2 regions of the Paenibacillus sp. SEL3 genome follow, and region 1 is predicted to be linked to the other one. Evidence: riboswitches for the same ligand, from Rfam matches in the RefSeq annotation. Region 1 holds a riboswitch; the other holds the start of a gene.
The links. A riboswitch is a leader RNA that binds a small molecule or an ion and turns the genes downstream of it on or off. The one in region 1 is predicted to bind FMN.
Positions count from the first base shown of each region.

Region 2: it holds a riboswitch for FMN, as region 1 does, so the genes downstream of both, ACYCS5_RS21350 (DMT family transporter) here and ribE (riboflavin synthase) in region 1, are expected to answer to the same signal.

Region 1 is NZ_CM137725.1:141,263-157,723, reverse strand. It holds gene ACYCS5_RS00800 (peptidylprolyl isomerase) at 5-439, shown strand; gene ACYCS5_RS00795 (2-oxoacid:acceptor oxidoreductase family protein) at 690-1,703, shown strand; gene ACYCS5_RS00790 (thiamine pyrophosphate-dependent enzyme) at 1,703-3,991, shown strand; gene ACYCS5_RS00785 (IDEAL domain-containing protein) at 4,211-4,675, shown strand; FMN riboswitch at 4,747-4,920, shown strand; gene ribE (riboflavin synthase) at 5,252-5,917, shown strand; gene ribB (3,4-dihydroxy-2-butanone-4-phosphate synthase) at 6,005-6,661, shown strand; gene ribH (6,7-dimethyl-8-ribityllumazine synthase) at 6,692-7,156, shown strand; gene ACYCS5_RS00765 (segregation and condensation protein A) at 7,331-8,125, shown strand; gene scpB (SMC-Scp complex subunit ScpB) at 8,094-8,705, shown strand; gene ACYCS5_RS00755 (DUF2953 domain-containing protein) at 8,874-9,584, shown strand; gene ytfJ (GerW family sporulation protein) at 9,717-10,208, shown strand; gene ACYCS5_RS00745 (protein-glutamine gamma-glutamyltransferase) at 10,300-11,025, opposite strand; gene ACYCS5_RS00740 (D-alanyl-D-alanine carboxypeptidase family protein) at 11,235-12,497, shown strand; gene ACYCS5_RS00735 (nucleoside recognition domain-containing protein) at 12,555-13,298, shown strand; gene ACYCS5_RS00730 (spore maturation protein) at 13,306-13,836, shown strand; gene ACYCS5_RS00725 (pseudouridine synthase) at 13,915-14,673, shown strand; gene ACYCS5_RS00720 (response regulator transcription factor) at 14,783-15,499, shown strand; gene ACYCS5_RS00715 (ATP-binding protein) at 15,501-16,461, shown strand, end outside.
Region 2 is NZ_CM137725.1:4,632,125-4,648,585, forward strand. It holds gene ACYCS5_RS21320 (ABC transporter permease) at 1-1,025, shown strand, start outside; gene ACYCS5_RS21325 (glycine betaine ABC transporter substrate-binding protein) at 1,123-3,720, opposite strand; gene ACYCS5_RS21330 (quaternary amine ABC transporter ATP-binding protein) at 3,695-4,918, opposite strand; gene ACYCS5_RS21335 (GbsR/MarR family transcriptional regulator) at 5,434-5,997, shown strand; gene ACYCS5_RS21340 (carboxylesterase/lipase family protein) at 6,151-7,632, shown strand; gene ACYCS5_RS21345 (methyl-accepting chemotaxis protein) at 7,723-9,753, opposite strand; gene ACYCS5_RS21350 (DMT family transporter) at 9,994-10,941, opposite strand; FMN riboswitch at 11,120-11,264, opposite strand; gene ACYCS5_RS21355 (hypothetical protein) at 11,387-12,082, opposite strand; gene ACYCS5_RS21360 (ABC transporter ATP-binding protein) at 12,075-12,998, opposite strand; gene ACYCS5_RS21365 (sensor histidine kinase) at 13,107-14,051, opposite strand; gene ACYCS5_RS21370 (response regulator transcription factor) at 14,053-14,760, opposite strand; gene ACYCS5_RS21375 (DUF6933 domain-containing protein) at 15,064-15,567, shown strand; gene ACYCS5_RS21380 (hypothetical protein) at 15,666-15,974, shown strand; gene ACYCS5_RS21385 (formate--tetrahydrofolate ligase) at 16,187-16,461, shown strand, end outside.

The DNA of each region.
Region 1 (16,461 bases):
AACAATGAAAAAAGGTAGAATAGATCTTGAAAACGGCGGTATCGTCGAAATTGACTTTTTCCCAGAAGAAGCTCCAAACACCGTTGCTAACTTTGAAAAGCTGGCAAACAGCGGTTACTACAACGGTTTGAGCTTCCACCGTGTCATTCCTGGCTTTGTTGCTCAAGGTGGTTGTCCGATCGGTAACGGTACAGGCGGTCCTGGTTACACGATTGACTGTGAAACAGCTACGAATACAACAAAGCATGCCAAAGGCGTTCTGTCCATGGCACATGCAGGTCGCAACACAGGTGGCAGCCAATTCTTTATCTGCTACGCTCCACAACCACATTTAGATGGAGTACATACTGTATTTGGTAAAGTAACCAAAGGTATGGAATTCATTGATGCTGTAAAACAAGGCGACAAAATGAAAGAGGTTAAAGTATTTGACGTGTAATTTTACCGTTAATTACATGATCTTTTTTAAATAGCGTTGCACTAAGCCGTTCTGTCTTTGGACAGGGCGGCTTTTGTTGTCTTTTGTTTGACGGTTTATTGATTTTCGCAATCACGTAGGCATTACAGTGCGTAAGATCACATTCGAAAAGTAAGTGTTGTGATAGCCTTTCCATAAGAATGCAATTTCCAATTTTTTTATATGAGTATTCAAACTCGTTAAGGATTGGAAAAGAAGGGGGCTTATCACATTGTCTATTTTAACGAGCACAAATCGACTCGGATTTTTTGAAATCCGGCTGGAATCCATTGGTGGACTCGGCGCTAATCTGGCTGGCAAAATGTTGGCCGAAACCGGGGTGCTTGGTCTGGGGCTGAATGCTTCAAATTTTTCGTCCTACGGTTCGGAAAAAAAGGGAACTCCGGTTAAAAGTTTCGTCCGTTTCTGTGAGCCAGAAGTCGATATTCGGGATCACAGTCCGATTGAGCAACCGCATGTGGTAGGCATTTTCCATGAAACGTTATACAAAACGGTAAATGTAATCAGCGGACTGCCAGCGGATGGGATTGTAGTGGTTAATTCCACGCGTCCAGCAGAAGAAATACGGGCTGATTTGGGACTGGTATCCGGAACATTAGCGGTGGTGGATGCGATGGGCATCGCACTGGAAGAGCGAACCAAACTAAATACGTCCATGCTCGGTGCCTTGTTCCGTGTCTGTGACTTCCTGGACCCGGAAGCGATGAGATCGGTTATACGCAGTACCTTTGAAAAGAAAAATCCACTGTTAGTGGAACCTAATCTGCGTACGTTTAACCGTGGTTATGATGAAATGGAACTGCACGTATATCCGGTTACTGATGACGCGCAGGATCGGGTTTTTGAACGTCCGCAGCCATTGCTGGGATACGAAACGCAATTACTGGGGGGCGTTATTGCAACTCAGGGAAACAGCATAACGAGAGATGTTAGTGGTTCACGTCAGGGGTATGTGCCTGAATATGAAGTTGATAAATGTACCCATTGTGCCAAGTGTGATTCGATTTGCCCGGATTACTGTTTTGTATGGGAAGAGCAAGCAGACAAACGCGGAAGAATGATGCCATTTTTGCAAGGGATTGATTACCAGTATTGCAAAGGATGTCTGAAATGTGTAGATATTTGCCCATCGGGGGCACTAAGCTCGCGTCGCGAGCAATGGGGATGGGCTGAACAGAATCGAGTTGCCCACCAATTTCCAGTATATGAAGGAGGGCGTGCGTAATGGCAAAACTGGAGGAAGAACTCAAACAGACAGGCGCCGCGCAAGTGACAACGTTCGAATCCGGTAATGAAATGGCAGCAACGGCGGCTGCGCAGATTAATTATCATATGATGGGATATTTCCCGATTACTCCATCTACCGAGGTAGCGCAGTATCTAGATCAGATGAGAACGAGAGGTCAGCATAATATTAAGCTGGTTGCAGCAGACGGAGAACACGGATCGGCAGGGATTTGTTATGGAGCTGCCGCAGCGGGAGCGAGGGTGGTGAACGCCACTAGTTCGCAAGGTTTCCTGTACATGCTGGAGCAGTTACCTGTTCAGTCAGGTACTCGTTTTCCAATGGTTATGAATCTGGTGACACGAGCTGTCAGTGGTCCCCTGGATATTCGTGGAGATCATTCGGATCTGTACTATGGTTTGAATACAGGCTGGGTCATTTTGACGGCAAGTACACCACAGGCTGTGTATGATATGAACATTATGGCACTAAAAATTGCAGAGCACAGCGATGTTCGGCTGCCTGTAATGGTCGCATATGATGGTTTTTATACGTCCCATCAAAAACGTAAAGTGCAATATTTTGCCGATGCTGAGACCGTGCGTGGTTTTGTAGGTCCTAACCCGAACTTAAATTATCCGAATATTACGGATTTTGATCATCCTGTTACTGTGGGCGCGCATATGAACGGCGATGACCTGACGAATAATCATGTTCAGCTGTCCGAAGCACTGAAGCTGTCAGAAGGAGTATATGAGCAGGTAGCAGCAGAATATGCCGCTTTATCCGGTCGGGAATACCCGATTTTAGATCTGTATCAAATGGAGGATGCTGAGGTTGCGGTATTTCTGTTGAATTCGGCGGCTGAATCGGCCAAGGATGTGGCGGATCAACTCCGCGCGCGCGGAATTAAAGCTGGTGTGATACGTCCGAACATCATCCGACCGTTCCCAGCCGTACAACTGCGGGAAGCATTACGCAATGTCAAGGCGTTGCTAGTAGGTGAACGTGCAGACTCGTATGGGGCGGACGGTGGTAATTTAACGCATGAAATTAAAGCGGCCTTGCAGGAGGACCCGCTGAATCGGACACTCGTGTTGAGCCGTATCTTTGGCTTGGGCGGCAAAGATTTTTATGCAGAAGATGCAGAGGCGTTCTTCCAGCTTGCAATCGAGGCGGCAGAGGCCGGACGAGTAGAGAAGCCCTTTGATTACTACGGAATTAATTCGGGTTCACCGGACAAGGTGATGCCGCAAGTTATGCAGCCGCCACGTGGTAATGATTACCGGACGGGTCTGATTCAGGTTACGCCGGACGAGGAGACCGGGAAGCTCAAGGTCAAGGTACCACCTTTGCGGTCGTTGACAACCAAACCACGGCGTCTTTCACCAGGCCACGGAGCTTGTCCAGGATGTGGGGCATTGTCTGCGCTGGAACTGTTTTTCAAAGGTATTGAAGGGGATATTGTCGTGCTGTTCCAGACAGGCTGCGTATATGTGACGACGACAGGGTATCCATATACATCACACAAACAACCGATGATCCACAATCTTTTTCAAAACGGGGCCGCTACCCTTTCAGGAGCGCTGGAAGCTTACATGGAAATGAAACGGCGTAATGAAATTGAGATGTCGGACGATCCGACCTTTATCATGATTAGTGGTGACGGTGGGATGGATATTGGTATGGGTTCTGCGATTGGTGCGGCTCTGCGTAATCATAAGCTAATCATGCTGGAATATGATAACGAGGGGTACATGAATACAGGTTCACAGCAATCTTACTCCACTCCGCTCGGTCACATGACCAGTACGTCGGGTGTAGGTAAAATGCAAAAAGGAAAGCAAGGGCATCACAAGGATACCGTGCAAATCATGGCTGCTTGTAACATTCCGTATGCTTTTACCGCTGCTGAAAGTCATCCGCAGGATATGCTGCGTAAAGCAGCCAAGGCTCAATGGTATGCAAACAACGTGGGTACGGCCTATGGTAAAATCCTGTGCGCCTGTCCGCTGAATTGGAAATCCGAAGACAGACTGGGTACCAGCATTGTGGGCGCCGCAGTCGAGTCCTGTTTCTTTCCTTTGTACGAAATAGAGCAAGGCAGTACGACGATTACGTACAATCCGGAGGACAAAGGAAAACGAATTCCAGCTGCTGAATGGCTGAAATTAATGGGTAAAACGAAGCATCTTATTAAGGAGGAGGCTACGCTGGCGACCTTTGAACAGGAGATTGAGCGTCGTTGGACTATCCTGAAAAAGAAACATGAAATTTCAGAGCTATAATCCTGTTTTTTGCATAATCATCGATTAACATTGTTAGCCGCTGTTACTGTAGTGGCTCAATCAAGATTCTTTGCGCTTTTTGCGCAAAGAATCTTTTTTGTCGTTTATGGGTTGAAGCATAAAAAAACAGGTAATGATTTCCGATATAGGAGTGGAGGCCTATAAGAGGCACGTTAAAAAGTTTTCTTCTGAATTTTAAGATGCAATGAGGTGCAGGTAATGATTAAGCTGAATACAGTTGAAATAATCGAAATTATAAAGAAGCAAATCCCTAAGGTTATGAACATCAAGCCAGTGGAACTCAAGTTTACGGAAGATTTTGGACGGACCTCGCTGGCAGCGACAGAACACAAATTTACGCTGACGAACCAGCATTATTCTGCCAAGGTGATGGATTGCGTGTTAGAAACACAAGTACGCCCCATTTTAATGTGCGAAATTATTTATTTTCTAAAATGCGAGTTTATTGACGGACATGTTGATGTACGACTGGATTATGAAGCATGTTCTGAGGAAGGGCGAGGACCGGTTGCTTCAGCCGTAATTACCTTTGATCATGCAACAGAGCTGGGAGTCGAGGAACTGGCCGATCTGATTGACTTGGCGCTTCATATGAACGATAAAACCTGGTTTGAAGAACTCTCCAGCCAATATGTCAAAACCAAAGCAGGAGCTTCTATTTGATAACTTGCTTTTTTTAGAAGTCGGTGCTAATATACGTAACAAGTTTAATGTTAATTCAATTAAATAAGAGCAAGATCCTTCGGGGCGGGGCGAAATTCCCCACCGGCGGTGATGACATGTTTGTGGATCGTTTTTGTGAGAAACAGCATGGCTTAGTCCGTGACCCGGATGCTGAATGATCAGCAGAAGGTGGACCTGGTGCAAATCCGGGACCGACAGTATAGTCTGGATGGGAGAAGGATACGAAGCGCATGTACATGACGTGACATGTGCCGATTTTTAGCATACCCAATTGTGCGTACGGCTTATTTCGTTGTAGGATGGCATCGGGCGATAGCTTTCTTAAGCTTTCTTTTTGATGGGTGTTCTGAGCGTATTTGGCTGTATCCTCAGTCATGCTTTCTATTGGCAAACCTATGATTTCATGTCGTCTTAAGATGCATATAAACTGCGCTTGTATACTACAAATGTGACTCTCATCACCCCCATGACGGATTGAATCCGAACTGGGGGTTTTTTGCGCTTATAGCTGATGAATTAGGGATAAACTGAGATGTAGTGGAAAGGAGTGAAGGCATGTTTACCGGATTGGTCGAGGAAGTGGGTCGTATTCAAACCATTTCCAAAAGCGGTGAAGCGATGGTGCTGGGGATTTCGGGTTCCGTGGTGTTGGGCGATTTAAAAATAGGAGACAGTGTCTCAGTGAATGGCGTTTGCCTGACGGCGATACAGATCGGTACGAAAGACTTTAAGGTTGATGTGATGCCGGAAACCTTTCGTAGCACTAATCTGAAAGAGTTGAGATCCGGCAGCCGAGTTAATCTGGAGCGAGCGATGGCGGCGAGTGGAAGGTTCGGAGGACATATCGTGCAAGGACATGTGGACGGGACGGGAACGATTCGCGGGGTGACATCAGACCAGAATGCAGTGGTGTACGAAATTGAGCCTAAAAATCAAACATTATTTAAATATATTCTTCTCAAAGGGTCAATCACAATTGATGGTATAAGCCTCACAGTCGCACAGCGTACGGGAGAGACCTTTGCCGTATCCATTATTCCCCACACCTTATCCGAAACGGCCTTACAAGCCAAACGTGAGGGGGATACCGTCAATATCGAATGCGATATTTTGGGCAAATATGTAGAACAGCTTTTAAATTACAGAGGTGCAACGGAGGCGGAGAGAGTAGAAAAAGCTCCTCTCAGTTTGGACTATTTGGCGAAATACGGCTTTGCCTGATATTGAATGGTAAACCTGTTTAGGAGCATTCGTGGCACAAGACATAAGGAGGAAAGTGTTATGGATAGAGGTAGCCAAACAAGTGCAATGGCAAACGTCATAGAGCATGGCGAGTTGGAACATGACGAAGAGATTCGTTTGGATTCCATCGAAGAAGCGTTGGAGGACTTGAAAAACGGTAAGGTTGTCATTGTAGTGGATGATGAACAGCGCGAAAATGAAGGCGATTTTATCGCTTTGGCTGAAAAAGCGTCGCCTGAGGTCATTAATTTCATGATTACAGAAGGTCGCGGGTTGGTCTGTGTGCCGATCACACGACAAAGAGCCGAGGCCTTGGAATTGCATCCTATGGTAAAGCAAAATACAGATTTCCACGGTACTGCCTTTACGGTATCGGTAGATCATATGGAGACAACAACGGGGATTTCAGCGGCCGAGCGTTCCTTGACTGTACGCGCCTTGGCAGACGAAGCAGTCACAGGAAGTGATTTCCGCAAGCCTGGTCACATGTTCCCGCTGATTGCTCGCGATGGGGGTGTCTTGCAGCGTGCTGGTCACACGGAGGCGGCTGTTGATCTGGCTCGACTCAGTGGCTTCAAGCCTGCTGGAGTCATTTGTGAAATTATAAAGGAAGATGGCTCAATGGCCCGCCTGCCTGATCTGGCATTGGTCGCTAAGCGACATCAATTGAAGCTGATCAGTATTCAGGATTTGGTGGACTACCGTCGTCGTTTGTCATTGTAAATAATTTAAATTAAGAGAGGTTGATTAATTATGGCACGTTTTCTAGAAGGTAATCTTGTATCGAACGGTTTAAAATATGGTATTGTGGTGGGCAGATTTAATGAGTTTATTACGAGCAAGCTGTTAAGCGGTGCAATTGACGCACTTCAACGACATGGTGCACAGGAAGATGAAATTGATGTAGCCTGGGTTCCGGGTGCATTTGAAATTTCACTAATTGCGCAAAAAATGGCTGCAAGCGGCAAATATGATGCCGTAATTACGCTGGGTACGGTCATCCGTGGTTCTACTTCACATTATGATATCGTCTGCAATGAAGTGGCCAAGGGTGTGGCAGCGAGCAGCCTAAAAACGGGAGTACCTGTTATTTTTGGGGTAGTGACTACAGAAAACATTGAACAGGCTATTGAACGAGCAGGTACGAAGGCTGGTAATAAAGGTTGGGATTCAGCACTGGCTGCGATTGAAATGGCCAATCTCGGCAAGCAATTTTAATGATAGGAATAGCTGAATAGAACGGTATAAACTGCGAGGGGAAAAAAGGGATTGGATTGTTAAGCAAGGCGATGACGTATATACTACAGAAAGAGGGATTGATAACGCAGAGCATAAGTGCTATAGGGAAAGGTATTGTTGAATGATGATTGGAGTAAGGCAGGGGGAAGCACATTGACAGTCGTAAACTACAAGCTGGAAACATTCGAGGGTCCGCTGGATCTACTGTTGCATCTGATTGATAAAGCCGAAATCGACATTCAGGATATCCCGATTAGCGATATTACTGATCAGTATATGGCTTTTTTGCACAGTATGCAGGAGCTGGAACTGGACATTACGAGCGAGTTTCTGGTGATGGCGGCGACGCTCTTATCCATTAAGAGTAAATTGTTGCTTCCCAAGCCACCTGTGATGGAATATGACGATTTGGATTTTTATGAGGAAGAGGATTATGATCCACGTGAGGAACTGGTCCGCAAGCTGGTGGAGTATCGTAAATATAAAGGGATTGCTCGCCATCTAAGTGAACGTGAGTGGGAGCGGAGTCTAATTTATGGCAAAGAGCCAGAAGATCTGAGTGCATTCCTGCCCACTGAACCCGTAAATCCGGTGCATGGGCTGCATGCAAGCGATTTGGTCGCAGCCTTTCAGCGTGCTTTGCGCAAAGCAGAACGACGTACGACGGTAACCCGTGTTCATCGGGACGAAATTTCAGTCAAGGACCGTATCCGGCAAGTTATCGGGGCTTTAGAGATGGTGGGGAATGGAGGACGGCTGCTGTTCTCCAAGCTGATGCATGAGGATATGTATCGGCATGAAGTGGTTGTGACCTTTTTGGCTATCCTTGAACTGATGAAAATGAAGCAAATTTTCTGTTATCAGGAGAAGCTTTTCGATGATATTGTAATGGAGTGGAGAGGGGATTTACGGGTTAATGGATTATCTGAAGCTGAAATCAATTATTGAGGGACTGCTGTTTCTAGCAGGAGAGGAAGGGTTGTCCACCAAGCAGATCGCCGACATTGTAGAGCAGCAGCAAGAGCTGGTTGAACAGTGCCTGGAAGATATGAAGCAGGACATGGAGCAGGGGGGAAGAGGCCTGCAACTTGTCCGTATTGCCGGTCATTATCAGCTTGCAACTTTATCCGAACATGCACCTTACTTTGAAAAGCTCGCATACTCTCCGGCACGTGCGTCACTGTCTCAAGCTGCTTTGGAGACGCTGGCCATTGTGGCCTACCGCCAGCCCATTACAAGAGTTGAAATCGAAGAGATTCGGGGGGTTAAATCCGAGCGGGCCATACATACACTGGTCAACAAGGAGCTCATTGAAGAGAAAGGTCGAGCTGAAGCCATCGGACGGCCGATATTGTACGGAACGACGAAATCATTTTTGGATTATTTCGGTCTGGGCTCTCTGGCAGATCTACCGCAACCGGAGCTGTTCGAGAATTCGGACAATTTGGAGGAAGAGACTCAATTATTGTTCGAGCGTCTGGAGAGTAGCCAGCCTGCGGCCAACGATCTGGATCTTGAATCCCAATAAAGTTGCTCCGGATCTTACGGCTCACTTATGTAAAAGTTCAAACAGACAGCCAGTCCTCATATCGTTGGGGGCTGGCTGTTGGTATTTTAAGATGCATGATTTTCCGGCGATCGGTCATACTATTTTTGCCATGATATTCTATAGCAACAAGGTAGGGAGGACACGCCAGTGTGGAAATGGATCAGTATCGCCATCATCGTCTTTATATTACTTGTACTGGCAATTCTGCTCTCTCGTATTCGATTGAAGCTGGATATTGCCAAACATGACAATGATGATCGGGCGCATCTAGAGATCAGATTTCTATACGGGATGATTAAAATGAATTACGATGTGCCGGCCATTCTCATAACAGGGTTGAAAAAAGGGCTTCTCTATCGGCTTGATCGCCACAAAAACATACATAAAACGGATGCTTCCGTGGATAGTGGAAATATTGATACAGAAAAAATAAAGCAATTTATACATGATGTACGGGTTTTGCTCAAGGGAACGAAATCCTTACATCGGTGGTTGCGACATACCTTGGCGCATGTGACAATGTCCAAAATGGAATGGTCTACCAACATTAGTCTTGCTGACGCGGCATATACAGCTACCTCAACTGGTATTTTGTGGGGATTGAAAACGACCTTGATCGGTTTTGCTACCAGCTTTGTACGTGTGAACTGTATCCCGAAGCTGTTTGTCGTGCCCTATTGGGTAGATCGCTTGCGGTTTACTACCACCTTGACCTGTGAAGCAAATATGTCGCTCGGTTATTTAATTTTCTCCATGCTCACGTTAGCTTATCACATATGGCGCGTTCCGGGTGGACCGGAGGCGTGGAAACGGGTTTTTTCCAAAAAAACTGAGGATCATCAAGCTAACAATGAATGATAAACAGTGGAGAGAGGTGAGACTCAATCCTTTCTGAACTATCGAATGACATACATATTTCTTTGAACCCCTGCGCACAATAGCGAAAGAAAAGGCAGTCTACGCTTGAGATAAGCAGAGGAGGAATAAATCATGTCAGATCACCCGATTCAAGGGCTCATGCAAACCGCAATGGAAAACATCAAAGCTATGGTAGACGTGAATACGATTGTAGGAGACGCAGTGGAAACACCCGATGGTTCTGTTATTTTGCCAATCAGTAAGGTAGGATTTGGTTTCGCTGCCGGGGGAAGTGATTTTAACGTAGACGAAGAGGCACTTCATACTTCCTCGGCGTCGGGTAATCATAGCGGGAAGGAAGGGCATCCTTTTGGAGGCGGTAGCGGTGGTGGTGTATCAATTCATCCCATTGCTTTTCTAGTTGTTGGCAAACAGGGGGCGCAAATCGTTCCATTAGACAATCAAACGCATCTGATTGAGAAGCTCATTGATTCCACGCCATACCTGATTGATAAGGTTCAGTCTATCTTCCGGAATTCAGGCGGCGACTTGCAGACTCCCCCCCCACAGGTACCTGTAGATGTTGCTACGGATCACAGTAATTCTGGCCCGGCTTACTTGTAAAAGTTATTGAAATTAAAAGCGTTCTCTCAGGAAGGTATCCCAAGGCCGAGTATAGGCTAAGGAATACCTTCTTTTCTGCTTGTACTTGGGCCTATCCCCGAATATACTGTCTTCCTCCAATGACAGCATGTATTTGGTGACAGTATTCCAGTTGATACAAAGTATGCAGCGAGGAAAATTCATTTTTTCGATTTCCTTCGGCAGCAAACTGCGATAGGTAGATGAAGTCCGGATAGATCACTTCATTCGTCAAATAAGCAGATACCGTGGCTTCCGGTCGACGATGTTGATTCAGGGAATCGATAATACCCTTCGCCGGCAAGATACCAATCCCATGGCCGTAAAACAAGTCTTCCTTTAGCTTAATGACATTTTCTCCTTTCCATTCCAATGTTTCAGATGACACATCCGGATTGTTGAAATACAGAATATCGCCAGGAGCCGCTTTATGACTTCCTTGCTGCTGTATGAGCCTAAGGTCGCTATCATAGTGCCAGTCATACAGCAGCATATCAGCAAAAATCCGATTAAACTCACTTTCCAGAATGGAATCCAGCACTCCATTGTACAGCACAATAACCATAGCTGTTGCACATTCAAAAGCGTATTGATGACCGTTTAAAAAGATATCTCTGATGCCTTGGGCCGGTGTGACACCTGCTTTGATCTGAAAGCCACCTTTTTCCGTTAAATTCCAAAATTTCGGGTTGCAACGTGCGGTAGCAAAAGTGGCAAAGGATACACCGCTTCGATGCAATGCTTCTGCGGACTCTACAATCCGCGATCTTAAAATCATTTCAAACTGTAGTCGCTGCATGTTTTAACCCCTCGATCCATATTTAACGTTTAGTAACTAATATATATGTGCTCAGGAGGGCATGTTGCTTGGTTTGTGTAGAAAGAAAGCGAAAAAGGAGCAGCTAATGGTTAGTCCTATAAAGGAATTTTCTGTTATAAAGGTGGACATACTTTGAACAGCTTGGACATAGAATGGTACAAGACTTGCTTAAAACCGGAGGAATCCAAATGTTTAAAAAAAAGCAACACATTCACGCGGACCACAGCCATTTTTTGAATAAGGCACGCGCATTTGTTTTGCCGCTGGTACTACTGCTTATTTTGTCATTGCCGCTTACGTTGCTAAGTCCGCAGCCCGTTCGGGGAGCGATAAAAACAGAAGTAGCGCCGCCCGCATTAGGAACCCACGCACAGGCTGCTTCTTTAATTGATGTCACATCAGGAAGAATCATTTATTCTACCGAAGGTGATCGGGAGCTACGTATTGCCAGCCTGACCAAAATTATGACAGCGATCGTGGCTATTGAACATGGACGCTTGCAGGACCGGGTAAAGGTGAGCCCAACCGCATATGCCAAAGAAGGGTCCTCGCTTTTTCTGCAAATGGGTGAACAAATGTCATTGGAAAATATGCTGTACGGCTTAATGCTCCGTTCTGGTAATGATGCCGCTTCTGCCATTGCTGAGCATGTGGGGGGGACAGAAGAGGGATTTGTTCATTTGATGAACGACAAGGCGGTTCAGCTTGGGCTAAGCCATACACATTTTGCTAATCCGCACGGGCTGGATGCCGAGGGACATTATTCCTCAGCCAATGATATGGCCCGGCTTACTGCTTATGCGCTGCATAATCCAACTTTTGCCCGTATCGTAAAAACAGAATTGAAAAAAGCACCGAATCCCAACGACTCTTGGGACTACTCATGGCACAATAAAAACAAAATGCTGCGGCTGTATGACGGAGCTGATGGGGTGAAAACAGGCTTTACCAAAAAAGCGTTTCGCTGTCTGGTCAGTTCGGCTACACGGGACGGTCGTCAGCTCGCTGCTGTTACCTTGAATGACGGGGACGATTGGAACGATCATGCCCGTATGCTTGATTACGGATTCCGATATTATCCGCTCATTCCGATTACGGACAAGCAGCAACCTATCGATGGTTACCCACTATTAACAGGTACAAGCTTTGCCTATCCTTTACATGATGGCGAGAAAACCCAGTTGCACAAAAGACTGGTGTTGTATAAAAATTCCGCTTCTGCCGATAGAGCGGACGTATCTTTTGGCTTACGAGGACGGGTTGAATTCCTTTTGGAAGGTAAACTTATCGGTTCTGTTCCTGTGTATGCAAAAGGTAGTAAGCTGCCTGCTCAAAAAACCGTACAGCCACAGAAGGAGACTCCAACTGCACAGGAACCTGCGAACAATACTCAGCAACGAGGTTGGACGAGCAGATGGAACGAAATCCTTAAAAATTTGTTTGGAGCATAGGGCAACCAGGAAATAGAGCTGTACGTGTCACATCATTGGGAAAAGGAGGAATCAGCCATGATTCATCTCATATGGGTGGCTTTGATTTGTATTGGATTTGTATTTGCTGCCGCGCAGGGAAATATTGAGGTGGTGACGAAAGCGGCTTTTGACGGGGCAACTACGGGGGTTACAGTGTGCTTTGGACTGATAAGTGTGCTGGTGTTCTGGATGGGCATGATGCGGCTGGCTGAAGATGGCGGGCTCTTACAGAAAATATCCAAGCTTCTTTCTCCTTTAGTTGCCTTTCTCTTCCCTGATGTTCCGCGTAATCATCCCGCTATGGGTTACATTTTGTCCAATATGAGCGCCAATCTGCTGGGTCTGGGGAATGCAGCTACACCGATGGGAATCAAGGCGATGCAAGAGTTGCAGACGCTCAATCCAGATAAGCAAACCGCCACACCAGCCATGTGTACGCTGCTCGCCCTGAATACAGCCAGTATTACGCTTATTCCTACGACGTTGATCGCGATACGGCTTAATTTTCATTCCGCACATCCGGCAGAAATCGTCGGTACAACACTGGTAGCGACCGCAATAGCCACCTTTGCCGCAATTGCGGCGGACCGTTGGTACCGTAGTCGAGAATTGCGCCGCCGTCCTCCGGCGATTCCGCCGTCCCAGTCATCCTTGGCGCCACTCGCCCCACCAGCACCAACATCTGCTGCCTCTTCAACTACGTTGCCCGCATCTTTACCTGCCGTTCCGCGAACGGGAATCACGGCTGCCAAGGGCAGGGACACCACTTGGAAAGGATGAGGGAGGCATGCTTAATTTTATAAACCTCGTATCGACTTGGGCCATTCCGGTTATTCTCGCTTTTATTCCTTTATATGCATATGCTAAAAAGGTCCCTGTCTACGATTCTTTTGTGGATGGAGCCAAAGACGGATTTTCTACCGCCATCAGCATTATTCCTCATCTCGTAGGCATGATGGTGGCGATTAGCATTTTTCGAGCATCCGGCGCCTTGGACTATTTGATCTCTTGGGTTACCCCTTGGATTAAACACTGGGGTGTACCGGGCGAGGTATTGCCTTTAGGCTTGCTTCGTCCATTGACGGGCACTGGTTCACTTGCGTTTACGACGGATCTAATTCGCACCTATGGCCCGGATTCCATGATCGGTCGGATCGCTTCAACGATTCAGGGCAGCACAGACACGACGCTATATGTGCTAACTGTATATTTTGGTGCGGTAGGTATCCGCAATGGACGGTATGCTTTGAAGGTAGGACTATTTTCAGATGTGGTTGGTTTTGTGGCAGCCATTGCGATTTGCCTGCTTGTATTTTAATTTCTGCATCGTTTTTTGAACGGGGGTTGTGATTTTGCTCATGGATGGGTATCATTAGCATGAGGTGAATTAGCGAACATGGAAAGATTGCAGAAAATATTGGCCCAAGCGGGTGTAGCTTCCAGACGTAAATGTGAGGAGCTTATTCAGGCGGGTAGCGTGGAAGTGAACGGGGTTGTCGTAACTGAACTGGGAACGAAGGCAGACCCTGATCAAGATATGATTACGGTAAAGGGACGCCCGATCAAAACCGAGAAAAAAATCTATTTGATGATGAACAAACCTAAAGGGGTCATTACGAGCGCTTCCGATCCGGAAGGCCGTAAAATCGTGTCAGACTATCTGAAAGGCGTTAAGGAACGCGTATATCCGGTAGGACGTCTCGACTACGACACCGAAGGACTGCTGTTGCTTACCAATGATGGCGAGTTCGCCAATCTGCTGACCCATCCCAAGCATCATGTGCCCAAGACATATGTGGCAACAGTCAAAGGCGTTCCACATGGTACTGAGCTGGACAAGCTGAAAAAGGGAATCGTGCTGGAAGATGGCATTACTGCACCAGCCGAGGTAGAATATAAAGATGTAGATCCGAATGGTAAGGAGTCTGTGATCCAGATTACCATTTATGAAGGCAGAAATCGGCAGGTAAGACGGATGTTTGAGGCCATTTCACACCCAGTCATCAGACTCAAGCGGATAGCCTTCGGAGATCTTTTGCTACAAAACTTGAAGCGCGGTCTGACCAGACCCCTAACCAAGGACGAAATCAACCGTCTCATTCAACTTGCCAAATCAGACAACACGAAAAAGAAACGGACAGGACGGGGGTCATAACCCCGGCCTTTTTGGTGTAAAGAGACTGTTGGATGAGAGTAAAGTTTGACCAAGCACGGGAAAATAGTAAAATAGAGAGAATGCTTTTTTTAGCGAAGGGGCTGGGAATATGTCAGAACAAAGCAACCGCATATTAATTGTAGATGATGAAGAACGCATTCGACGCCTTCTGCGGATGTATCTGGAAAAAGAAGGATATGCAATTGACGAAGCTGAGGATGGCGAGATTGCCCTCCAAAAAGCGACTGCAAGCGATTACAGCATTATTTTGCTCGATGTGATGCTTCCAGGGATGGATGGGATTGAGGTGTGTACACGGCTGCGTCAGACCAAAGCTACACCTGTGATTATGCTGACTGCCAAAGGCGAGGAAGTGAACCGTGTACAAGGCTTTGAAGTCGGAGCTGATGATTATGTGGTTAAGCCCTTTAGCCCGCGAGAAGTCATTTACCGGGTGAAGGCGATTTTACGCCGTTCGTCGGAAACTGCCTTTTTAACGAAAGAAGCGGTACCCAGCAATAGTATTGTTTTTCCGAATCTTATCATTGAGCATGATGCGCACCGGGTAACTGCGGGTGGGATTGAAATCAGTCTCACGCCTAAAGAGTACGAGCTGTTGCATTATTTGGCGGTGTCACCAGATAAAGTCTTCTCACGCGAAGAACTGCTGAAAGACGTTTGGAATTACGAATTTTTTGGTGACCTGCGCACTGTGGATACGCATGTGAAACGGCTTCGTGAAAAGCTGAATAAGGTATCGCCAGAGGCAGCCGCTATGATTACGACCGTGTGGGGCGTAGGTTATAAGCTGGAGGTTCCAAAATAACGTGAACTTCTGGAGATCGCTGGTAGGCAAGCTGTGGATCACCATCATTTGCCTTGTAGGCTCTGTGCTTATTTTTCTAGGGCTTTTTTTATTGCCGTACATCAACAGAAATTTTGCGGCATATGAATCGACGGAAATCAAGCATTTGTTCACCTATACATGTATAGTCGGATTTTTATTGACGACCTTTTTTGCCCTATTTCTTTTTACTAAAATCACACAGCCTATGCAGCTGTTGATTCAGGCGGCGAATGCCATTCGTGAGGGAAGGTATGATACTCGGCTTTCGCTGGTGACCAGTGATGAAATTGGAGAACTGGCGAAAACTTTTAATCATATGTCTACGGAACTGGAAGCAACGATCCGCAGTCTGAATGAGGAGAAAAACCATTTATCCAGCGTACTGCGAAGCATGTCTGATGCAGTAATCACCTTCGACAGAAGCGGACAAATCATCTTGACGAATCCGCCGGCACAAAGTTTGCTGAATATCTGGGAAAAGCTGGAGTGGCAGGAACGTGATCTGGAGGAGTTTGGAGCTTCTGTACCTGAGCCTTTGCAGTCTCTGTTCCATACCGTTATGGACAGGGGAGAGGATGTCGGAGACTATATCCATGTCAAGAAGGGCTCCTGGTCGGTGCAGATGGCGCCTCTGTATACGGATAATGCAATCCGCGGTGCAGTAGCTGTGCTTAGAGATATTACGGAAGAAGTGAAGCTAGAGAAGATGCGGAGCGATTTTGTGGCCAACGTATCTCATGAAATCCGTACACCTTTATCTATGATGCAGGGCTACAGTGAGGCGTTGCTGGATGGTATGGCGGGTTCACCAGAAGAATCCGAGGAACTGGTGCAGGTCATCCATGATGAGTCATTACGCATGGGAAGGTTAGTCAAGGATCTGCTTGATCTGGCCCGAATGGAGGCTGGTCATACAGACATGCACCGACAGGAATTGGATG
Region 2 (16,461 bases), 2.1 Mb from region 1:
GTCGCCAGATCATTCAGGCGTTTGATTCGACCGATTCATTTGCCGTTACACGGCAAGCAAACAATCAGGATGATGTAGTCCGTCAAGTAGAGACTGGAGAAGCTAAGGTCGGAATCGTCATTCCCGACAACTTTACTACTCGGCTTAAGCATGGGGAGAATCCACCCGTGCTCACGCTGATTGACGGCAGTAATATGATGTATTCCAATAGTGCCAGTCGGATTGCGAATCAGGTTATTAGTAGCGTGAGTGCCGGAGTATCAGTCAATTCCATGAAACAAAAGGGAATGAACGCCGATCAGGCCGCATCGACGCTGACTACCATCCCGTTCCGATCCAGAGTGCTATTTAACCCGGTATATGATTATAAGCTTTTCATGCCCCTAGGGGTTATCTCTGCGGCTCTCCAGCAGTGTTTGCTGCTTGGTATCGCGTTGTCCTGCACGCGTGATAAGGAAGCAGGGACTTGGGGGAGATTTGGCGCATGGAGAAATACCCCTTGGCGTTTGGCTATTGCCAAACTGGCACCGTATTATGCAGCGGGAGCTTTCAATGTGCTGACTGTATTCAGTATCAGCGCTTTATGCTTCGATATTCCGTTTAGGGGACAGGTATTGCCGTTGATTTTAGTGTCGCTGGTTTTTAACTTTGCCTTGTGCGGATTAGGCTTCCTGTTCAGTCTCTTTTCCAAAACCAGAGTAGATGCGACCCAAACTCTGATGCTGATTGCTGTTCCTTCCTTTATGCTGTCAGGCTATACGTGGCCATTAGAGGCAATGCCCGGCTTCTTGCGGGGGCTTGCTGAGATATTGCCACTGACGTATTACCTGGATGCTGTACGGAACATCACGCTCAAAGGACTGGATATCACATACATCTTCAAAGATATGATTGCTCTAGGCGTCATTGGTTGTGTAAGTCTGCTGGTGTCTTTCGCGATCTATCCGTTATTCTTTAGACAGCACCAGACGACAGAGCAGCATGCCGATGTGTCCGCTCAAGAAGGATTCACGCTAAAAGGCTGAGAGCAACTCTAAATATTGGATATCACAAAAAGGCAGATCAGGAGTAAACCCTGATCTGCCTTTTGCTTGTTCGTATGGTTTAAAAGCAGAAAAAATATTATTGCGGCGGCTGAAGATCCTCGATAGAATCAATCGGCACATAGGATGGAACGACAAGTCCGGACATAACGCCAGTCATGCTGGTTCCGATGTCATCCACCTTATCCTTGTATTGAGCCCAATAATCAGCATGCGTCAATGGAAGCCAAGCGGCTGCGGTAGCATCTACACTTCCGCTGGCCACGCCAGTCCACATCGGGCCGATTTCCACTTGCAGAGCTGTTACTTTATAGCCCAATTTTTGTTCCAATACATATTTCAATACGTTCGTACTGGCAATTTCAGAATCCCAAGCAGCGTAGCTTAGCTTCAAAGGATCGCCGTTGACGGGCTGCAGACCCTTGATCCATTCCTGAACCTTGTCAGGATGTTTATCAGCCCAATTCTTGGCAGCCTGCTGTGGGGCAGTACCGTCCTGAATCGCGATCATCACTTCACCCATATCTTCAGCAGTCCACTTAAATCGGCTTAGAAATTCATAAGCCACAGGAGCATCCTGCTTCAAGCCTTTGCGGGCGATTGTATGAATTTCTTCCTTATCACCGTACGCCTTTTTAGGATCTTTCAAGTATTTCAAATCATATTTATTAAACATCCAGTGAGGAGTCCAACCTGTTACGACGATAGGCTGCTTGGCTTTGATAGCTTTATCCAGTGTAGCAGTCATAGCAGCTCCAGAGCTTTCAAGCAGCTTCCAGTCGGATAAGCCATAGTCATTCATAGCTTTAGCGGTCAGCTTCATTAGTCCGGCGCCAGGGTCGGTACCGACAATGCGGTAGCCGACCTCTTTGCCAAAGTCCCCAGTTGTGGCGGAAGCCGGAGCCGCTTCGGCTCCGTTATCCTGCAAATCAGTAATCGATTTAACATCCATGTAAGCTGGAACGACCAATCCGGTTTTAACACCGCTCATATTAGCCCCAAGATCGTCGAGCTTATCCTTGTATTTAGCCCAGTAATCCGCATGTGTTAACGGCAGCCATGCAGCCGGTGAAGCATCTACATCACCACTAGCGACACCCGTCCACATAGGACCTGCTTCAACTTGAAGTGCGGTTACTTTGTAACCCAGTTTGTTCTCCAAAATATAACTTAGCAAATTGGTGCTGGCAATTTCAGAATCCCAAGCCACATAACTTAGCTTGAAGGTGTCACCATTGACAGGTTGCAGTCCTTGAGTCCATTCCTGAACCTTGTCGGCATGTTTCTCCGCCCAATCCTTGGCAGCTTGCTCAGGACTGGTTCCGGCTTGAATGGCGACCATCATTTCACCCATATCTTCTGGTGTCCATTTGAAACGTTTTAGAAACTCATAAGCGATAGGAGCATCCTGCTGCAAGCCTTTACGGGCAATCGTATGAATCCCCTCGGCTTCACCATAAGACTTCTTAGGGTCTTCCAAATATTTGAGATCATACTTGTTGAACATCCAGTGTGGAGTCCAACCTGTAATAATGATCGGTTTTTTCGCTTTAATGGCTTTGTCCAGTGTGGCCGTCATAGCTGCACCGGAACCTTCAACCAGCTTCCAATCAGACAAATTGTAGTCTTGAATTGCTTTGGCAGTCGATTTCATAATGCCTGCCCCGGCATCAATACCGATAATTTTGTAACCGACTTCTTCGCCAACCGGGTTGGCAGCAGCGTTACCTTTGCCAGATGCGGAATGATCTGTACCCACAAAATATTGGGATGCACCAGCGATCAAAATGACAGCTGTAACTGCAGAAGTAATCCATACTTTTTGCTTGCTGGATACGCGGCTTTTGCCTTTTTGCGTAGGTTTAAACAGGTTTTGCGTAAAACGGTCAAGCACAATAGCCAGAACGACAACAGCTAAGCCGGCTTCAAAACCTTTACCGATTTGCAGCTGTGTCACAGCACGGTACACAACAGCACCGATGCCTTCCGCACCGATCATGGAAGCAATGACAACCATAGACAGTGACAGCATAATCGTCTGGTTAATACCAGCCATTAAGGTAGGCAATGCAAGTGGAAGCTGAACTTTGAACAGCTTTTGCGCAGATGTTGAACCAAAAGCGTCTGATGCTTCGATCAGCTCACCCGATACTTGCATAATCCCCAAGTTGGTCATGCGAATGGTTGGGGGGATAGCAAAGATAACAGATGCGATAACACCCGGCACAACACCCAGGCTGAAAAAGGTAACCGCTGGGAGCAAGTACACGAACGCAGGCATCGTCTGCATAAAATCAAGTAAAGGCGTGATAATGCGTGATGCCGATTTACTGTATGCACACCAGATCCCGATGGGAATCCCGATAACAATGGATACGAGCGCAGACGTGATGACCAGTCCGAGCGTATTCATTGTTTCACTCCAATAACCAAGATTATCAATCAGCAGGAAGCCGATGACAGTAAATAGCGTAAGCTGAACCCGCCCGATCATAAAGGCGATAATCCCGATGATTACGATGAACACCAGAGGGTGCGGAAGCATGAACAGGCCTGAGAAAAAGCCAACTACAGCTTCTATAATGGAAGAAATAACATTAAACAATCCAGCCAGATGAATACCCATCCAGTCTACAATGGATTGAATCCACTCAGCGATTGGCAGTTTCGGTATCATGGGCATTCACCTCCTTCGTAGTGGTAACATCTCCACCAAGTGCGCCGAGCAATGCTCCACGGACGATAACGCCCAGCAGCTTTTGCTTGTCATCGACCACAGCCAGCGGCACCTTGGACGAGCTTGTAATTTCAAATAAATCATTAATGACTGTCTCGGCAGCAACCTGCGGTCCGTCCGTGATCAAAATATCTTCAATTTTCAAATTATTGCGCAGTGCATGAACAGCATCCTCGGCGTTAATAACACCCAGTAGCTTTTTGGTGCGGTCAATGACGAACAAATTGGAAATCCCACGCTCCCGCATCAATTCCAGAGCCACACGCGGACCACGATCCATGGTGATGGTTTCTGGACGAAGCATGACATGAGCAGCCGTCAATACCTTGGACAGATCCACATCCTCGACGAAGCGGGCTACATAAGAGTTAGCCGGTTGGATCATAATTTCTTCCGGTGTACCGATTTGTACGACCGCACCGTCTCGCATCAATGCAATCCGGTCACCAATCCGCAGCGCTTCATCCAGATCATGGGTGATAAACACAATGGTTTTCTTCATTTTATCTTGAAGCTCCAACAGCTCATCCTGCATGTCACGGCGAATGAGAGGGTCCAATGCACTGAATGCTTCATCCATCAGGAGCACTTCAGGGTCATTAGCCAGCGCCCGTGCCAGACCGACACGCTGTTGCATACCGCCACTTAATTCATCGGGCATTTTATCGCCCCAGTTTTTAAGACCAACCAGTTCCAGCGCTTGTTGCGCCTTTTCCTGACGCTGTGCTTTTTCTACCTTTTGAATTTCAAGACCATATTCTACATTTTCTAGTACAGTCCGATGTGGGAACAGGGCGAATTTTTGAAAAACCATGCTGATGGTTTTACGACGAACTTCGCGAAGTTGTTCTTTGTTCATCTTACGGAGATCTTTGCCGTGGACCAGAATTTCACCAGAGGTAGGCTCAATCAAGCGATTTAGCATTCGCACTAAAGTAGACTTGCCACTGCCCGATAGCCCCATAATTACGAAAATTTCACCTTGCTTAATTTCCATGTTGGCCTTATTGACACCAACAGTAATCTGTTTTTCTTTGGCCAACTTTTCCTTGCCCCAGCCTTGCTCCAGGAGCGGAACACCTTGCTCTGCGTGAGGACCAAAGAGTTTGCTGACATTTTTGACTTCCAAAATCGTCATACATACACCTCTTCTTTCTATACTTTGCTTGGTATTAACCCCATGTTGCATTAAGGATTGAGTATAAAAATCATAATTCTGAACATCCTGAACGGTTAATGACAAAATTAATTGTAACAGAAGCATTGCTTACATTTCAAACAAAAAAACTGTTCATAAAGTACGTACAGAAAAAACTGTACAAAGTTTCCTTCGATATGCTCCTTCGTTCTATAGAATGCTCAAACATTCGGAACTTTACAACCGATAGTGCTTTTTTTAAAATAGACAATGAAATATAACCATAAGAAAAAGATTTATGTATATCCATAATTTAAAAAGTTTACTATCATTAGCAATTTTGCGAATTATGATTTTGAACGACCCATGCTGTTGTAATATAGACAGAAGCTTTGCTTTTGAAACATTTCATTTATTGTTGAAAGATTTCATATATTGCGTCAAAGCTAATCTTTTACGGGTAAATCGTTCATACTAGGTTGTGCAAAATGCTCTAAAATTAGGAGGTTGCAAGCATGAGCTTGTACCAGTTAGGTGATGAGCAGCAGGCTTCGCTGCAAAAAATTCGCAAACGTGTCATAGAAGCTATAGGTAAAAACATGGACCTGTATGGGATTACTTTGTCTGCGGGGCATTTATACGGTTTGCTTTTTTTTGCGGATAAACCAATGACGCTGGACGAGATGGGCCGTGAAATGGAAATGAGCAAAACGAGCATGAGTACAGGAGTTCGCACATTATTGGATCTGAAAATGGTAAATAAGGTATGGAGCAAAGGCTCACGCAAGGATTTGTATGAAGTTGAATATGACTGGCATCAAACATTTACTGACTTCTTCGCTATTAAATGGAGAAAAGCGGTAGAAACAAATTTACTGGTACTGCGCAAAGCCATTGATGAGCTGGACAAATTGATGAATCAGGGTGAAGAGTACGAGGAATTTAAGGCGATTCTTCAGCAAGATCGTTTGAAGATGAAGCAGGCCGTCGCTTATTACAAGTGGCTAGACCGACTAATTGACTCTATGGAAAGCGAAGAAATTTACAAGCTGATTCCAAAAGAAGAAGTTCGGGATTAATCGCTATTTCCCTATCTTGTTTATAAAAATGCCGGAGCGCAAAAGTGCTTCCGGTATTTTTTGGTTTGGCCGTGTGCAAAGGGTATAATAGAGATATGTAAAGATTGATATTATACCGTTGTGTTGAACATACGAAATAAAGGGGGCTTCATAATGGAAAGTATTACGGTACATACTCGTTTAGGTCAATTACGTGGGGAAACGGGAAATGGATATCATGTGTGGAAAGGTATCCCATATGCACAGCCTCCTGTTGGAAAACTACGTTTTCACGCGCCCCAGCCTTTGGAGTCTTGGGAGGGTGTGCGGGCTGCGACGAGTTTTGGGCCAATCTGTCCGCAACCTATGCCATCCGCTGAAAGTATGACTGGAAATCTGGTGGAGCCGCCTGAGCAGTCAGAGGATTGCTTATACCTGAACGTTTGGACACCTGCTTCGAAGACTCCTGAGAAGGGACGTCCAGTGATGGTGTGGATTCATGGCGGTGCCTTTGTCACGGGGTCCGGGATTATACCTTTATATGACGGGGAACGCATGGCGAAGAATGGCGATGTTGTGGTTGTTACGATCAATTATCGATTGGGGCCGTTAGGATTTTTGCATCTGACTCCAAAGGGAGATGGCCTGACCTCTAATGCGGGACTACTGGATCAGATCGCTGCGCTGGAATGGGTTAGGGATCACATCTCTGCCTTTGGCGGCAATCCGGACGAAGTGACGGTGTTCGGTGAATCAGCAGGCGCGATGAGTATTGCCGCTTTATTGGCGATGCCAGCAGCTAAAGGACTGTTCCAGCGTGCAATTTTGCAGAGCGGTGCGTCGCAGGTATTGCCAACTTCACAGGCCGAGCAAGTGACGGCTGTGTATCTACAGCAGCTGGGTGTGGACACTCAGCATCCAGAGAGGTTGTTTAGCCTGCCGACAGATGCGCTGATGCTAGCGATGGCGAAGACGCATGAAGTCATCGGACCAGGGATGGCGATGATCTATCAACCCGTTGTGGACGGTGTGACCTTGCCAGATGTACCCCTGTCTGCAATCGCGCAAGGTTCAGCAAAGCAGGTTTCCGTTTTGATTGGAACGAACTTGCATGAGGGGGGCTATTTCATCCGAAAAGAATCCCATCTAATGAACAAGTCGACAGCGAGACAGGCATTGGAAATGATGACGGGCATGTCAGACATCGGCGACCTGATAGAACCTTTTCCGGTTACGATTGAGGGACAGGCGCAAATGTTGACCGATCTATTTTTTTGGCGTCCTGCGTTGGCTCTTGCTGTTGCACAGTCGGCGCATGCGCCTGTATGGATGTATCGTTTTGATTGGACATTGCCGGGGCATCCTACCTTTGGACAAGCGGTTCACGGTGCAGAGATTGCGTTTGTTTTCGATAATCTGGAGCTGCTAGATAAGCTTGGATTAGAGATTCAACCTTCGATGCAGAAGCTGGCTCAAGATATGCAGCAGGCATGGGTTGCTTTTGCACGTGATGGGAAGCCAGTGCTGTCCGAGGGGGCTTGGCCGATGTACGACAGAGAAGAGCGGACTACAGCTATTTTCCATCAGAATATTAAGGTGGAGCACGACCCTGAAGGAGATAGACGCCGTCATTTAACCGGTCAGATGACCCTATAAGTAACAAGAGAGAGAGCATATCAAGAACTCAAATGTAAAAAGCCTTCGCCCGTAATTTGTATACGGACGAAGGCTTTTGTTAGTAGTAAGTTAAATCTTAAATCGCTTAACCAGCTGTTGCAAATCCTGCGCCATGTTGGACAACTCCTGTGACGAAGAGGCAATTTCCTCCATAGCTGCCATTTGTTCCTGAGCAGCAGCAGATGTTGTCTGCGAGCTGTCCGCCGAATTGCGAGACAGGCTTGCCAAATGGGTAACAGTGGCGGAGACTTCCTCTGTACTGGCTGAGATTTGTTCAGCAGCAGCGGACACACTTTGAATTTGTTCCACGATATGAGAAGTAGAGCGCTCAATATTCGTAAATGCACCTTCTGCATCTTGGCTAATACGCATACCTTCACCTACCTGGTTACGAACATTACCGTTCATGGTAGCGGTAGAGCGTTGAATCAAATCGAGCATCTGAGTAATAATCTGACTGATGGAATCCGCGCTTTCCTTGGATTGCTCAGACAGCTTGCGTACCTCTATAGCGACTACGGCAAATCCACGCCCGGCTTCGCCAGCTCTGGAAGCTTCAATAGACGCGTTCAGAGACAACAAATTGGTTTGCTTGGCAATGGCGGCAATAGCCGTATTCATCTGCTTCGCATCGTCCGAGAGCTGGGATAGCTCATCCATTAAGCTAGCCGTTTGGCTGACAGCCTCCAGAATACGGTCCATTTGGGTCCGTACACTACTGATCATTTGGCTGCCTTGAGCCACATCATGCTCGGTTTGTCCTGCTGAATCCACGATGGAGCTTGCCGATTCGGCAATGGTGCTGACACCCTTCGCCATTTCTTCAACGGCATTAGCGGTCTGCTCGGATGCCTCGGCGCTGGTGGCTGCATTTTCCGCGGATTCCATAACCGTTTCCGCTACATGTTGTACGGACTCCGTCGTTTGCTCTGTGCTTTCCTTGATTATCAGGGAAGAGGAAGCAAGTCGGGAGGAGGTTTGGTTGACCTCTGAGACCATCGTATGCAAGGAATGCGTCATCTGGTCAAAATTCTGTGCCAGTTCGCCGAACTCATCCTTGCTGGATAGATTAACACGTTCGGTCAGATTTCCGTCACGGACGATGCGTGTTCCTGCTTGCAGCTTGCGCAGCGGAATTAAGAATGAGCGGACCATAAGCACAATGATGATCGCCGCGGCAAGTATGGAAATAACAATCACAATCAGGCTTTGTTTCAGAATTGGTTGGGCTGCATCACTATAATCCTCCAGATCCGACAGTGCGACAATGCTCCAACCGGTGAGAGGGTCCTTAAGTGTAAAGGCCAGCATATCTCGATTCATAAATTGAATTTGCGACATGGAAGGAGTATCATTTTCGACGGTTGTCGCCACTTCGGGAAGTCCTTCTATGGCGTCAGCCGCTTTTTTGCCTGTCTTGTTGAAAGCTGTTCCAGTCCCAGATACAACTTTATGTTCAGAATCAACAATAATGAGTCCTCCGCGCTCACCAATCTTAACAGACTGCAGACTTTCACTCATTTTGTCCAGGTTCAAAGCCAGGGCAACAGCTCCTTCACCGTCCTCCAGCGTTCCCGATATATTAACGACTAAATTCCCTGTCGTGACGCTGGCAACTGGAACACCGACGAATACTTTACCCTTTTCCAGCATCGCGTTTTTGTACCATTTTCTCTCCCTGGGATCATAATCGGACTCCTGTTTTTTCGGCGAACGTATGTATTGCCCCTTCTCATTGCCGAGAAGCGCTGCATCTAGCTCGGGGTGAGCCTTGACGATAACATCTAACTTTTTCTGAAGGGTCTCTTGGTTGGTACCAATGGAATCAGAATTGATTTCAGTGGTAAGCACGTCCAGGTCTTTCATAATAGGCGCTACATACTGATTGACATTGCTCCGGATCAGATACAGATTCGTGTATACGGAACCGCCCATTTGCTGACTGAGTTGGGTCGTAGCCCCCTGATAAGAAAAGTACCCGATAAGTACGCTCGGAATCAATAACACAGCTAAAAAAGATATTATTAATCTTGTCCTCATTAAATAAAACTGCTTGAGAAACCTGTTCCACCACGGAACTGTTTGTTTTGTTTTAGTCATAGTTCTTGCTCCTCTGTGTCTGATGATCACTACATTGTTTTATTCGACATAAACCGACGAATTTTATAGATGTAATCATTGGGAAACGAGAAATAGTAGCATATTTTAGACACTTTTTTTGAAAAACAGGTCTAAAGAACTATGATTAATATTAATGCGAACACATAAAAAGCCAAATCGGAGATGCAAAAGCATCTTCACAATTTGGCTTGGGTGAGTCATGAAGGGGACATTGAACTGTTAATTTTTTTGCTGACGTGAAATCATAAAGAGCGTAATCCAGATGAGCATAAAACCAGTCAATTGCGCTACAGTAACGATTTGCTGAAATGCGATCCAATTAATCACGACCCCCACCATGGGAAAGCTCAATTCTGCCATCGTAGCATAAGACGCTTTGGTCGTACTTAAGCCTTTGTAATACAGCAATAAGCTAAGAAGACCCGGAAGCAATGCCTGCAATAGCAAGTTGATAATCACAGCTGCGCCTGCCCATGTACCGGCAGGCATATTCCATGGCGCATGCTCTACAGAGGTGAGGACAATCAGCAGAGGGAGCGCCACCATGAAGCGGAGGGAGGTTACCGTTTCATATTTCATTGAACGAAGCAAGTAGCTTCCCATGACTGTCGAACCGCCCCACAGAACCGCTGCACCCAGTGCAAGTAGACTACCGACCTGGGCAAAATCACGAACATGCCCGAAGGGGAGCGACCAACCGAAGGTCAGAAGATACGTCCCGAACAGAGCGACGACAATTAATAATCCAAAATGACGCGGCAGCATTTCCTTCAATATAACGCGGGCCAGAATAATAGCGACCAATGGTTGAAGCTTCTGGAGTAAGAGTACAGCATTCAGATCACCGTTGCTGAGCGCCATGGTAAAAATCACGCTGGCCAGAGCCGAGCCGCCCCACGAGACGAACAAAATAGCGAAAACTTGACGAAGCCGTACCGCTTTGAGTTCCTCACGATGTTTCCACAGCATCGGTGTCAGAGCAAGGAAAAGCAGCATATGCTCCATTAGTACAATTTGTGTTGAAGTAAATGATTTTAGCAAAATAATACGAAACAGCGGATCAGCGCCCCACAAGGCTGCTCCTATTGCGACCAGCCAAAAACCGCTTTTCATGTGGGAGCTATGATCAAAACCTTTGGATGTTAGTACAGTAGAAGATTGACTCATACTCAATTAGCTCCTTGCGAATACAGGACCGGTGGCACAAAAACCCCCGTCTATGGCGAAAGGCCATGCAAGACGGGGGTTGATCAAATAAACTTGCCGCTTTATGCAAGTTAAATGAAGTTACTGCTACTGCAAAACCCATAACGCAGCATTCATCCACTTCGCGGCATGTTGATATTTCGATCTTCTTCCATCCGGACTTTACCGTCGGCTTTGGCATCTCACCAAATCAGTCCGTATCCTGTTGCCAGATACAGAGTCGCGGGCTTAGCTCCATGAGCCATACCGCCGGTTGGGAATCTCACCCTACCCCGAAGATCCTTATTCCGTTTTTTAATTTCTCCTATAGGATATACCTGTTTTAGAATGAAGTCCAGTGAAAAATGTGTGTATATCTAACAATGATTTTCATCTATTTTTCGAAAGCGTTTTACTAAGTTACATACTATGAAGTAATATCCTTATACTCAATGCGTCGAATCGCTGCATAAGCCACAAGCATTCCCAGTATAGAGAAGCCTATTTGCACGGGGGCTATGGAGCTAAGTGTAGCGCCGTTATTATTGGAGAAAAGCAATGCTACAATCAGGATTGAGGTCACAATGGTGGTGGGTACAGAGTATCTTCGCATCCCCATATACAGCGGAACCAGTCCCATAAAGCTGGCAGCAACGGCATTGATCAGCGTCCGTGCTGATTGTTGACCCAGTATCGAAAGAGTAAGGTTATCGGGTACAATCAAGACAAGCTGGTTGAGCAGATGAATAGCAGCCGTAATGATTATTTCCGAAATAATAATAGATAAGAAGGTAAACAGCAGCACAACCAAGAGCTTGGCGATCATCAGCTTCTGACGGTGAATCGGATACATGAACAGGATCGTAATCGATTTGGACTTAAATTCCCCTACGATAAAGCGGCACAGAAGAACAGAGGCAAACACAATAAATGTGGCTCTGACCAGCATGTCCATGAGATCGAGAAGCTGAGTGTACTGTGTAAATTCGGGTATTCCTGTACTTTGGCTGTCCAGCGCGATGATACAGAGCAACCCAAGAATGCATGCATTGGCGATCAGTGCTGAACGGATATAACCCGCCAGATGAAATTTTTTCAGCTCCAATTGCATCAATTTAAGCATGGAGATCACCTCCGTTTAACAGCCGCAAAAAGTAGTCTTCTAGCGTACTGCTTTTCTGATGAATGGAATCCACTTCTATATCATTTAAAATGAGCGTCTTCGTAATTTGTTTCTGCGGTACATTTGAGTCGTAAATACGTATATTCTGTTCATTGAGCACCCTTATATTATTCAGATTCAGATGATGGGAGAGGACGTAGGCCGCCTTTTTACAATCGTTGGTCGTAAATTCGATGTATTCCGTATTGGTTTCTCGCACCTGTTCCATCGACACTTCCTCAATCAGCCTTCCGTGATTAATCACGCCTACCGTATCCGCAATCTGCTCTATTTCCGCTAAAATATGACTGGACACGAGCAGAGTCATCCCATATTCCTTGCATAGCATGTGGAATAGTTGGCGGATTTCCTTGATTCCCACGGGGTCCAAACCATTAATCGGTTCATCCAAAATGAGTAGCTCTGGCTTAGTCGCAATAGCGCGGGCAATCCCGAGACGCTGTTTCATTCCCAGTGAAAAGTCTTTTACCGACTTGTCACCCGCATTCTGCAAGTTTACTAATTCCAGGGCATCTCGGACAGCCTGCTTATTATAGTAGCCCATGTATTCACAATGAAGTTCCAGATTTTGCTGCGCCGTCAGCCTGTCATAAAAAATCGGGTATTCAATAATCGAACCCATCCGTCCGAGCAGATGATACGATTTTGGCGTTAGTTTTTCACCGAATAATTCAATTTCACCCGATGTCGGCTTGAGTAAATTCGTAATCATTTTCATTATCGTTGTCTTGCCTGCCCCGTTGGGGCCGAGAAAGCCATAGGTTTCTCCCTTGCGCACATTCATGCTGACTCCTGCTACAATTTCGTTGCCCTTCAGGGCTTTGGTCAACTGATGTGTACGTATTACGTAAGTCATGGGTGTTCTCCCTTCGTATACTGCTGATAATTCAAGGATAAAGGGCGAAATGTTCATTTTTCTTTCGTGATTCTTACAAATTTATTAAGTTGAGTATGTTGAGTTCGATTAATAGTTGATTTTCTTCAATGTAAAAGAGAAGACTGTCCGCTCATAAGGTCTACTGGTCAATTGAATTTCTCCGTTCATCGTTTCAACCAGACGTTTGGCAATCGTAAGGCCCAGTCCGCTGCCTTGTACCGCCTTATTGCGGGAGTCCTCCAGTGTGTACATACGTTCAAAAACTTTATCTTGCTCAGATTCCTGTATGCCTTTGCCACGATCCCATACCTCTATACGCACTGTATCCTGCTGTTCTGACAGCGTCAGGCCTAGCGTCCGTCCATCTGCCCCGTAGCGAATGGCGTTCGAGATCAGATTATTCAGCACCCGCCCAATCGCTCCTTCGTTCCCCAAGGCATGAATGGGGTACTCCGGGATCTCAATATGCACAGTAAACCCCTGTGCAGTCAGCAGGTCATAAAACTCTAAAATGCTGCGTCTGCACAGTTCTCCCACTTCCAGTCGTGTCAACGGAATATCCGTATCATTAGCTTCCAGTTTCGCCAAATTAAAAAAGCTTCCGATCAACTCAATCGCTTCGCTTGTCTTTTGGTGAATTTTGGATAGCAGCTTTATACGTTCTTCCGGCAAAATAGTCGGATCGCCATCCAGCATCTCGGCATATCCAAGCACAACCGTAAGCGGGGTCTTGAGATCGTGTGAAATGTTCGAAATCATTTTGCGCATAGCAATTTGGCTACGGTTGTAATCTGCAGACACTCTGAGATTCAAGTCCAGCAGTCGATTAATTTCCGTCATGAGTCGTTGCAGTTCAACGTCACCTGTGACATATAGCAGCTTTTCCGCATGATTCACCGTCACTATTCGCTCTAGTAGGGCTCGGATATCCCTTATTTTGCGCTTATTGGCCATACGCTCCCGCCAAAGCCATACTATAACGACTGACATGATGAGACCGACAATCCATTCAGAAATGTTTTCGATGTTCATATCAGCCATTCTCCCATTTGTAGCCAATGCCCCATAGCGTTTTAATGTGGACAGGATGAGAGGGATCTTCTTCAATTTTCTCACGCAGGCGGCGAATATGGACGTTAATCACGTTCTCGTCGCCCATATAATCGTCCTTCCAAATAAATCCGTATAATTGTGCTTTTGTAAATACCCGGTTTGGATTGGCTACAAACAGCTTCAAAATATCGGATTCTTTGGCTGTTAGCTGAATTTCGTTTTCATTGCGTATGACTGTAAAATGATCAAAATCAATGCACAGACTGCCGTAGGTCAAAACTTGTGCTTGCGGCTGTTCCTCCTGCTGTTGCTGACGGGCATATGTAGTAGATCTTCGGATCGCGGACTGAATACGAGCGGTCATTTCCAGCATTGAAAAAGGTTTGGCAATATAATCGTCTGCCCCAAAGCCCAGTCCAAGCGCTTTATCCACGTCGCTGTCCTTGGCTGACATAATCAGAATCGGGACGGCGCTATGGGTACGAATTCGTCGAATCACCTCCATACCGTCCACCTTCGGCATCATCAAATCCACCAGTACCAGATCATAGGTATGACGTTCAAAGGCAAGAAGCCCCTCTTCCCCGTCATAGGCAGTGGTTAGGCTGTATCCTTCCTTAGTGAGTGCTTTAAGTAGCATTTCGGCAATGGATAGATCGTCTTCAATAAGTAAAATATGCTGTGGCATAGGTGTGGAACACCCCTAATTTTTAGATTAAGCTCGTGTGACGAACTGTACCTGAATTATATAGAGCAGTGGAGGGGATTTCCATAAAAAATATCCAAAGAAAAAATGGAAACTCCCTGGATCGTCCCAGGGAGTTACGTAATCAGCTGTGTCTGGCAATATATCTTTCCTCTATTATACTGAAAGAGTTTATAATCCGGTGTTTGGAATACGATGTTATGATATACGTGACATGCTTTATACAAGAAATCAGGTATGTCGAATCACGCTGCGGTACAGGAGCGTCAATAAAGGAGAGCAACGATGTTTGTCATACGAGGAACACAAAAACTGCTGAAGGAATGGGAGACTGAACCACTTCAAGTTGATATTTATCCGCCTTTAAATAGTTGGCATGCCAGCTTATTTTTACTGAATCGAAGAAAAAATATAGTGTTTATGCATGATATATCCCGCTTAAGCATCACGCTGTTTGGGATTAAAAAATCGCAGTACAAAAACTTGCCGACTCTTTTTATACAAGCCTTGAAGGAATTAATGATCAGCGAAGGGTTTGATGAGCAGATCGTGAAGGCATACACACAGGAAGGCGAGCAGATGCTGGCAACTACGACGAATAGACATAGTGTGTTGGTAACCTTAGATGAGATTATATTTATTATGAAGGAACTGGATATGGAGCATGGGTGCGAACTGGAAAAAAACCAGTGGAATAACCGGATTGTTTTCAAAACTGTTGAATACAAGTACCCTGTTGATGTTTTTAAAGAAGTGCTGGAAAAGCATTATAAACTAGAGCGTATTTGAGAAATTTATGATTTTACGAAATGAGTTCCATTTATTCCCTCTGTCCTATATAATCTAATATAGTTCTAAAAGACTATATAAAGAGAGGTAAGGGGTAAATGAAGATTAAATTAAGAAATAAAACTGGAATGATCAAGGAACGCAAAGTAGGTTTTTCATGGACTACGCTCTTTTTCGGTTTTTTCCCTGCGTTGTTTAGAGGGGATTGGAAGTGGGCTGTTATTATTTTTCTGGTATCGATCCTTACGAGTGGGGCGTCCAACTTTGTATTTTGCTTCATTTATAATCGCTTACATATTAATGATCTGCTGTCCCAAGGCTATGGCCCTGCTACTAAGAAATCCCAATCTATCCTGATTTCTAAGGGATTTATTGCTGAAAATTACGCTGCTAACTTTGCAGGTTAATTTGAGAGCTGTTTGTTAAACGAGACGTATCAAAAGGGCATCCACCAAAGTCCATACGGGCGGGGGAGGCTCTTTTTTAATAACTCACATGATAGCAACGCTTGCGATGAAATGAATCATAGCGCAATAAGCGGCACACTTTGGTAAAATAAAACGATACAGGGTTTGACACCATCGGTCAGACTTATAAAACGGGGGGTACATAACGAAAGATGAAGAGGATTATTGATATAGCCAAAGAAGCAGGAATTGAAGAAGAACATCTAGAGACGTATGGAAAATATAAAGCAAAGCTGAACCCGTCCCTGTGGGAGCAGTTAAAGGATCGTCCGAATGGAAAGCTGGTGCTGGTTACGGCGATGAACCCCACGCCAGCGGGAGAAGGCAAAACGCTGACCACCATTGGACTGTCGCAGGCGCTGAATGCGCTGGGGCATAAAACCGTTGCTGCGTTACGTGAGCCGTCCCTTGGCCCTTGCTTCGGCAT